Regions from separate parts of the Variovorax sp. V35 genome, predicted to be linked through region 2. Evidence: riboswitches for the same ligand, from Rfam matches in the RefSeq annotation. Region 2 holds a riboswitch; the other holds the start of a gene.

Region 1 (4,252 bases), 910 kb from region 2:
CCCGCGCGCGAGACCAGCGACTTGCCGACCGCCTCGTTGAAGTCGTCATAGCGCGCGCGCAGCCGCGCGGCGTTGGCTTCGAGGCGCAGCGTGGAGGTCAGCGCCAGGTCGAGCGTGGCTTCGATGCCTTCGGACGACTGCTTGCCGATCTGCTGCACGACGGTCGGATCGTTCGCGTCGCGCGACAGCAGCTTGGTCTTCTCGATGCGGTAGGCGGCCACGCTCCAGGCGCCGCGGCCCTCGGCCAGCTGGCGCTTGTAGCCGACCTCGACCTGCTTGCCGACGCTGAGCTCGAACGGCACCTGCGTGGCCGAGGTGCTGATGAGCCCGGTGAGCGGATCGGCCGCGCGCGCCACCTGCGCATAGAACGACTGCGCGGCGTCGGGCGCGTAGACCACGCCGAGGCGGCCGGTGGCGTACTCGAAGGTCTTGTCCAGGCGCGGGGCGCGGTTCTGCGGGTCGGTGCGCACGATCTTCGCGCGGTCCCAGCGCAGGCTGCCGACCACCGACCAGTGTTCGTTGAAGGCCAGCTTGTCTTCGGCGAAGAAGGCGTAGGTGCGGGTCTTGGTCTTGTAGCGCGGCAGGTAGGGCGTGGGCGAGACGTAGTAGCCGGGGTTGAAGACGAAGGCATCGACCACCGAGCGCCCACCGTAGGGCGTGTCGCTCGAATTCAGGAAGTCGATGCGATTCACATCGAAGCCCACCAGCACCTGGTTCTTCAGGCCGAACAGCGCGTGCTTGAAGGTGGCGTCGGTGCGATTGCCGATCTGCTCCTGGTCATGGCCGATCTCCAGGTAGTCGCCACGCGTCACGCGGTTCGTGGTGGCGCTGTAGGTGTAGGTTTCGCTGTCGCGCCAGTGGCGCTTGCTGTCCAGGCGATAGAGCTGGTTGCGCACGGTGACGGCGTCGTTGGGCGTCCACTGCGCATCGAGGCGGGTCCAGCGGTCGCGGTACTTGACCTCGGCGTCGTCGAGGTTGTAGTTCTGTTCGCGGTTCAGGCTGCTCAGGCGGCCGTTGATGAGCGGCACGCCGAAATAGCGCTGCGGCGTCTGGCGGCCCTCGTCGTGCGAGAGCGTGAACTGCAGCCGCGGCGACACGTCCAGCCGCACCGCGCCGCCCACAGCCAGGCTCTCGGCCTCGCCGCGCCGCATGAAGCCGTCGGTTTTCCGGTGGCTGATGTCGAAGCGGTACGAGAGCATGTCGTTGATCGCCCCGCCGCTGCCGAAGGCGACCTGGCGCGTGGCGTCGGAGCCCACGGTCACGAGTGCTTCGTTGCGAATCGGGCCGCGCGTGGGCTTCTTGGGCACCACGTTGATCGCGCCGCCGATGGCGCCTTCGCCGAACATCACCGAGGCGGCGCCGCGCAGCACCTCGATGCGGTCGGTCGACCAGGTGTCGAACGGGAAGGTGACGGTGCCTGCGCCCACGTACAGGCGCGTGCCGTCGTACAGCTGCATCACCGAGCCATGGCCGTTGAAGCCGCGCGCCGACAGCGACGAGCCGCCGTTGCCCGGCGCGGGCGAGCCCGTGATGCCGGTGGCGCGGCTCGCGGCCTCGACCACCGACACGTCGCCGCGCGCGCGGATCGTGTCGCCGGTGAGCACCTCGATGCTGGCGGGCGTTTCGAGCGGCGTGAGGCCCAGGCGGCTGCCGGTCTGCGTGGGCTCGTCCAGGGCCAGCGGCGTGTGGCGGCTGGCTTCGATCTGCACGGGGGCCAGGCTGGGGCGGCCTGCGGTGTCACCCGACTGGGCGAAGGCTGGCCCGCAAGCGAGGCCGAGCCCCAGCGAAAGACCTGAAAGACCCGAAAGGCGCGCCCGTTGCAGGGGCGGGCCCGAGCGATCGCGCGGCGGCGATGCAATGCGATTCATCCGACTTCTCCTCCGGCCTGCGTCCCCGCAGGCTCCTGACCGATCGCGGACGCCGAGGGAGAAGAGACGAGGGGCGGTGCCGTTTCGCGCGAGGGAAAAGCGGCAGGCCCGGACACGCACTCCCGCAGCATCCGAAGGCGGTTGCGAAGGCCGGTATCCGGGCTCGCGGAGTGCGTCGGGATGCAATGCATGCACCTCGGCGCCGAAGCCCTCGCCTTCCCACGCCGAAGCGCAGTGGCTGCCCGGGCGAAGAATCGCCGGGGCCTGAGGGTGTCGATGTCCGCTGACCGTTGCGGGGGCAGCGCAGGAATGGAAGGGTCGTTCGAAAAAACGACGCCTCGCACCTGCTTCCCGTTTAACCCCGCCGCCAATCCTGTGACTGGTCGTGCAGGGCACCTTCGAACCGTGGGGTGTTGGACGACACCGGTGTGAACCAATGTTTCCAACCGCCGGGATTATAGGGAGCGCCCTGCGGCGGCGCCCTTGCGGGCCCCGTCAGACGGGCTTGCCGTCGGGCCCGAACAGCCGCCGCAGCACCGCCACGCCGGCCACCAGTGCATTCGAATACGTGGCGTAGGGCTCGTGGGCTGCTTCGAGCGGCACGTACACATGGGTGGAGTCGCCGGGCGAGCCGTCCACGGCCTCCATCAGCACCCAGTAGAACTCCCCTTCTTCCAGTTCGTGGACGGTGAGTGCGATGTCTCTCGGCGAAGGCATGACGATCAGAGAAATGAAACAGGGAATGAACTCGCCTTTGAACGGGCAAGGGGCCGGCGCGGTTGTCAGTACTAGGGCTTCTCCTACAGTGCATGGACGCCGCGCGGCCTAATGTTAGGGGTGGGGAGTTGCATCAGAACAAGGAGTCAGCATGAAACATTTCACGCTTGAACCCAACATGCGCGCCGCCTTCGGTGGCGCGTTCTACCCGACCGGTTACTCCCTGGTGATGTTTCCGAGCGTCGAAGACGCCAGCCGCATCGGCCACGGGCTGATCGCGAAAGGCATCGTGAGCGGCGACGAGGTCTACCTGATACCGGCCGAAACCGTCCTGGCGGAAATCGCGCCGACCGTGCATGCCTCGCACAGTCCCCTGCCCTCCGCCGGCACCGACGGCGACACGGTGCGCGCCTTCATCCAGCTCGCCCACGAAGGCCACACGGGCCTGCTGATCCGCACCAAGGACGGCGCCATCGCCGAGCGCGTGATGGAACTGGTGCGTACCGTGCCCTACTCGATCGCCGAGCGTTATCGCACGCTGGTGATCGAGGATCTTTGAGCGCTGGCCGAAGCGTCGGTCAAGGCGTCGGTGTCAGCCCGGCGCTGTGCTTCCATACCTCGGCAGCCGAGGTGGGAGGTGCCTGCGCCCAGCAAGGCGGGCAGCAGCAGATTCACCACCGGCACGAGCGCCAGCAGCAGGATCAGAACGCCGAACGCCACCATCGCACCGCGCTGGCGACGCACGACCTGCATGCGCTCCTCGCCGTTCGCAATGCCGGCGAGCGCGGGCGCCAGCAGGAAGCGCACGTTGAGGTAGGCGAGCAGCAGGAACAGCAGCACGCCGTTGATCACCGGCACCAGCAGGCACAGCAGCATCCCCAGGCTCGCGCCCAGCCAGGGCCCCAGCCATCCGCGCACGCCGACCAGCAAGCCCGAGGACTCGGGCCGTGACTGCAGCAGCGCCGGGTAGCGCGCCTGCACGCGCTCGCGCACCGGGCCCAACACCACCCAGCGCAACGCCAGCCGGATGGTGGCGACGATGACGCCGACGTACATCACCACCAGCACCACGACCGTGAGCAGCGCCGCATAGAGCAGCAACATCGCCAGCGCAGGGGCGATGCCCGCCATGCCCGCGATGCTCCCCCCACTGCCTCCCGTGCCGGGCAGCAGGCCGAGCACCGCCCCGCCCATCACGATGAAGACCGACACCACCCCGGCCGCCGTTCCGATCGGCTGGAAGTGGCGGTAGAGCACCCAGCTCCACACCGTGAAGACCAGCAGGCACAGGCCCGCGGAACGCAGCGCGATGCCGGGGCGCAGGCTGGAGCGGAAGGCCAGCGCGAGGCAGACCAGGGACTCGCGCACCCCGCCGAGCAACGAATGCCATCGGGCTTTCAGTGACATGGGATCAAAAAAAGGAGAAATCGATGAAATATGCGGGCGCATACCTTGGCCGAGGAACGGGCTCCTCGGCCGACGCGACCTGCAACAGGAGGAATCGACCGGCCCTCAGGCCGGCACTGCCATCGCGGCGGCGCGCTGCACCACATCGCGGGCCATGGCCTGGGCGAGTTCCTGTTCGCCCAGGAACACCTTCGCGTCGGTTTCGGCGGCCAGCAGGCGGGCTTCCTGCTCGTTGTGGCTGCGCACCACGGTCTGGATGG
Region 2 (4,252 bases):
GCGATCAGGAGCGGGTCGAGCAGGGCAGCGAGGTTCACGGGAGGATGGGGAAAGAACGAGCGGCTGAAAAAGCAACGGCCCCGTGCGGTGAAGCAGGGGGCCGTGGCGGGAAAAGGTGTCTGCAGATGGTGTGCCGGACCCGCATCCTGAACCAGGGTTCAGGTGGGCGAGGGCAGCAGGACTTCGGGTTCATCTGACGCGAGATGATCACGCCCGTCAAGCGATGTACCAAGCCCGGCTCCGGAGAGCATTGGAACAAGGAAATATTAAGCCCGACACGTCTGCAGACAAAACGGATTTTACGCCCCGGATGTGCCGGGCCGCGTGCCCTCAGAGCAAATGTCCATCGCCCGCCAGGGCCTGATCGAGTCTCTGAATAAGCTGGGCGGCCTTCGGGTCGGTGTCGGCGGAGCTTTCTTCCGTGCTGCTGGCAGCGACAGGGGCCGGTGCCGCGGCAGCAGCGGCCTGCTGGGCCGCGAGATCGAAAGCCAGGTTCAGCGAGGCGAGCACGGCGATGCGGTCGCGTGCCTTCACCTTGCCCGCGTCGCGGATCTTGCACATGGCCGCGTCCACGCGGTCGACGGCCTCGCGCAGTTGCGCTTCGCCGCCGTCGGGACAGCCGAGCAAATAGCTCTGGCCCATGATCTGTACTTCAATCTGCTTCATGCGTGATGGGAATCTTCGGAAGGGGGGTCGGCCGGCAGCCGTTCGAGCAGGGCATCGAGGCGGGTGCGGGCCGCGGCGAGCCGCGACTTCAGGCCGTCGCGTTCACGCGTGAGCGCATCGACCTGTTCCTGCAGCAGCGCGTTGGTGCGCTGCACCTCTTCGTGACGCACGAGCAGGCGTTCCACACGCTCGGCGATCTGGTCGATGGGGCTGGAGGCGGGCATGGTTGGCGATTGTAGTTTCCCGGGAATTCGGAACATCCGGCGCACCACGCGGGGCGCGCACCGGACGTGGCCGAGATTCTGGGGCCTGCGCCGCTCGTGATCAAACCCGGTGTGGCGTGTGCGCCCCGTGGGCCTAAAATCCTGCCCGTTGGTGCTCGCGGCGTGGTTCGCACGGCGCAGTTCAACGGGAAGCAGGAGTGGACGCCCCCCGGGGCCGAAGCCGCCTGCGCTGCCCCCGCAACGGTCAAGCAGACGACGCCGCAACGCGTCACCCCTTTCCATCCAGCCACTGGGCGCCCTGAAACAGGTGCCTGGGAAGGCGGCAAAGGGTCGATCTGCCAGCCCGGATACCGGCCAACAAGGCGGCTGCCGCATCGGCAGCCATGACGCCCATGGCGCCGGCGGGGAAGCCGGCCAGGGCATAGAAGTTCGTTCGGTTCACCCCATGATTTCCTGTGTTTCCCTCTCCAGCGGCCGCGCCAGCGTGCGCCGCAACCGTCCCGCGTGCCTGCCGCTGACGCTCGCCCTGGCCTCGGCCTTCGGCGGCCTGGCCCTGCTGCCGCTGGCCGCGCAGGCGCAAGCCGCAGCTGCATCAGCAGCACCTGCCACGCTCGACGAGACCGTCGTCACCGCCAACCGCACGCCGCAGGCGCTGTCGGACCTGGTGGGCGATGTCTCCATCGTCGACCGCAAGACCATCGAGCGCAGCGGCGCGACCGGCGTGGCCGACGTGCTGGCGCGCCTGCCGGGCATGGAGATCTCGCGCAGCGGCGGCGTGGGCAACGCCACCAGCGTGTTCATCCGCGGCGCCGAATCGCGCTTCACTGCGGTCTACCTCGATGGCGTGCGCATCGATTCGCAATCGACCGGCGGCGCCGGCTGGGAAGGCATTCCGCTCGCGCAGATCGACCGCATCGAAGTGCTGCGCGGCCCGGCCGCCGCGGTGTACGGCTCGGACGCCGTGGGCGGCGTGATCCAGCTCTTCACGAAGCGCGGCGAGGAGGGCGTGTCGCCCTACGCCGGCATCGGCTTCGGCAGCCACGGCCTGCGCCGGATCGAAGGCGGCGTGAGCGGCAAGTCGGGCCTGCTCGACTACTCGTTCGGCGTGGCGCACGAGGAAAGCAAGGGCTTCAACATCCAGCCGATCGCCAAGCGCACGCCCTCGAAAGACGGCTTCACCAACCCCGACCGCGACGGCTACCGCAGCACCTCGGGCAACCTGAAGCTGGGTTTCCAGATCACGCCCGACCAGCGCATCGACGCCACCTTGCTCACCAGCAACACCGAGGCGGCCTACGACCCGTCGGTGAGTTTTCGCACCAAGCCGCCGATCACCTTCCGCGACGACGTGTCGACCAACGAGCTGCGCACCGCCGGTCTGACCTGGTCGGCCAAGTGGAACGACATCTACAGCACCCGCCTGCAGGTGACCGATTCGCAGACCGTCTACAAGACCCAGCCCTCGTTCTATCGCACCGAAACCCGCCTGCGCGGCTACCTGTTCCAGAACGAGTTCCGTTTCGGCGCGCACCTGGTGACCGCCACGCTCGAGCGCCGCGAAGACGCGCTCGAGAACGCGCCCACCACCTCGGCCAAGCTGTTCTCGCGCGACCGCTCGCAGAACGCCGCCGCACTGGGCTACGGCTACGTGAAGGGCCCGCATTCGCTGCAGCTGCACGTGCGCCATGACGACGACAGCGAGTTCGGCGGCAAGACCACCGGCAGCGCCGCCTACGGCTACGCGATCACGCCGAGCCTGCGCGCCACCGTGTCGGCCGGCACCGCGTTCCGCGCGCCCACGCTGTACCAGCGCTTCAGCGAGTACGGCCTGGCGAGCCTGCAACCCGAATCGAGCCGCAACGTCGAGCTGGGCCTGCAGTACACGGCCGGCGCCACGCAGGCCGGCATCGTGCTGTACCGCAACCGCGTGCAGAACCTGATCGTGTTCGACGGCAGCGCCAAGGGCTGCCAGTCGTCGTTCGGCTGCTACGCCAGCACGGCGCGTGCGCGCTACCAAGGCGTGACGCTCACGGGCGGCCACCGCATCGGCGACGTCACGCTGCGCGCCTCGCTCGACTACCAGGACCCGCGCGACCTCGCCACCGACCACCTGCTGGCACGCCGCGCCCGGGCTCACGGCACGCTGGGCGCCGACTGGCGCATCGCCGGCTGGACGCTGGGCGCCGAGCTCCAAAGCTCGGGCAAGCGCTACGACGACGCCGCCAACACCGTCAAGCTCGGCGGCTACACGCTGCTGAACCTGTCGGCCAGCAAGCAGATCATGCGCGACCTGAACCTGGTGGCGCGCGTGGACAATGTGGGCGACAAGGACTACCAGTTCGCACGGCTCTACGCCACCGGGGGCCGCACCGCGTACGTCGGACTCAAGTGGACTCCGCAGTAAACACCCGCCGCTCCTCGCCCGGTGCAGCCGTCACCTGCGCCGCGGTGCTCGTGGCCGCGCCGGCCTCGGGGCAGGGCAAGACCACGGTCGCGGCGGCGCTCGCGCGGCTGCACGTGCGCCAGGGCCGCCGCGTGCGGGCCTTCAAGTGCGGGCCCGACTTCCTCGATCCGCACTGGCTCGCGCTGGCCACCGGCGCGCCGGTGCACTCGCTCGACCTGTGGATGACCGGCGAGGCCGACTGCCGCGCGCGCCTGCATGCCGCCGCGTGCGAGGCCGACCTGGTGATCGTCGAAGGCGTGATGGGCCTGTTCGACGGCACGCCCAGCGCGGCCGAGCTGGCCGAGCGCCTGGGCCTGCCCGTGCTGGCCGTGATCGACGCCCAGGCCATGACCGGCACCTTCGGCGCGCTGGCCTACGGCCTGCAGAACTTCCGCCCGGGCCTGCCCTGGGCCGGCGTGCTGGCCAACCGCGTGGCCGGCGAGCGCCATGCCGACATGCTGAAGGACGCATTGCGCGAACCCGGCGACTGGCTCGGCGCCTTGCCGCGCAGCGCCGATTTCGCGCTGCCCGAACGCCACCTGGGGCTGGTCGGTGCCGCCGAACTCGGCGATGCGATGGTGCGGCTCGACGCTGCGGCCGACGTGCTCGCCGCCACGCCGCTGGGGCAGCGCACGCCCGGGCAGCTGCCGCAGGTGCGCTTCGAGCCCGCGCCGACGGCGCCCGTCGCGCCGCTGCTGGCCGGACGCACCATCGCCATCGCGCGCGACACGGCGTTCTCGTTCATCTACCCGGCCAACCTCGAGGTGCTCGAAGCCCTCGGCGCGCGGCTCGCGTTCTTCTCGCCGCTGGCCGACGAACCGCTGCCGCCTTGCGATGCCGCCTGGCTGCCCGGCGGCTACCCCGAGCTGCATGCGGCCGTGCTGTCGGCCAGCGACCGGCTGCGGCTCTCGCTCGCCAA

What was found. Region 2 has a riboswitch for cobalamin ahead of ACAM42_RS16430 (TonB-dependent receptor). Riboswitches for the same ligand answer to the same signal wherever they lie in the genome.
Region 1: it holds a riboswitch for cobalamin, as region 2 does, so the genes downstream of both, ACAM42_RS20765 (TonB-dependent receptor) here and ACAM42_RS16430 (TonB-dependent receptor) in region 2, are expected to answer to the same signal.

The regions. Positions count from the first base shown of each region.
Region 1 covers NZ_AP028666.1:4,467,083-4,471,334, forward strand. Annotated here, with positions in the region: gene ACAM42_RS20765 (TonB-dependent receptor) at 1-1,868, opposite strand, end outside; cobalamin riboswitch at 1,999-2,283, opposite strand; gene ACAM42_RS20770 (hypothetical protein) at 2,364-2,585, opposite strand; gene ACAM42_RS20775 (hypothetical protein) at 2,737-3,144, shown strand; gene ACAM42_RS20780 (EI24 domain-containing protein) at 3,114-3,992, opposite strand; gene ybaL (YbaL family putative K(+) efflux transporter) at 4,098-4,252, opposite strand, start outside.
Region 2 covers NZ_AP028666.1:3,553,118-3,557,369, forward strand. Annotated here, with positions in the region: gene ACAM42_RS16415 (sulfite exporter TauE/SafE family protein) at 1-38, opposite strand, end outside; gene ACAM42_RS16420 (cell division protein ZapA) at 331-666, opposite strand; gene ACAM42_RS16425 (DUF904 domain-containing protein) at 663-890, opposite strand; cobalamin riboswitch at 1,023-1,264, shown strand; gene ACAM42_RS16430 (TonB-dependent receptor) at 1,336-3,294, shown strand; gene ACAM42_RS16435 (cobyrinate a,c-diamide synthase) at 3,279-4,252, shown strand, end outside.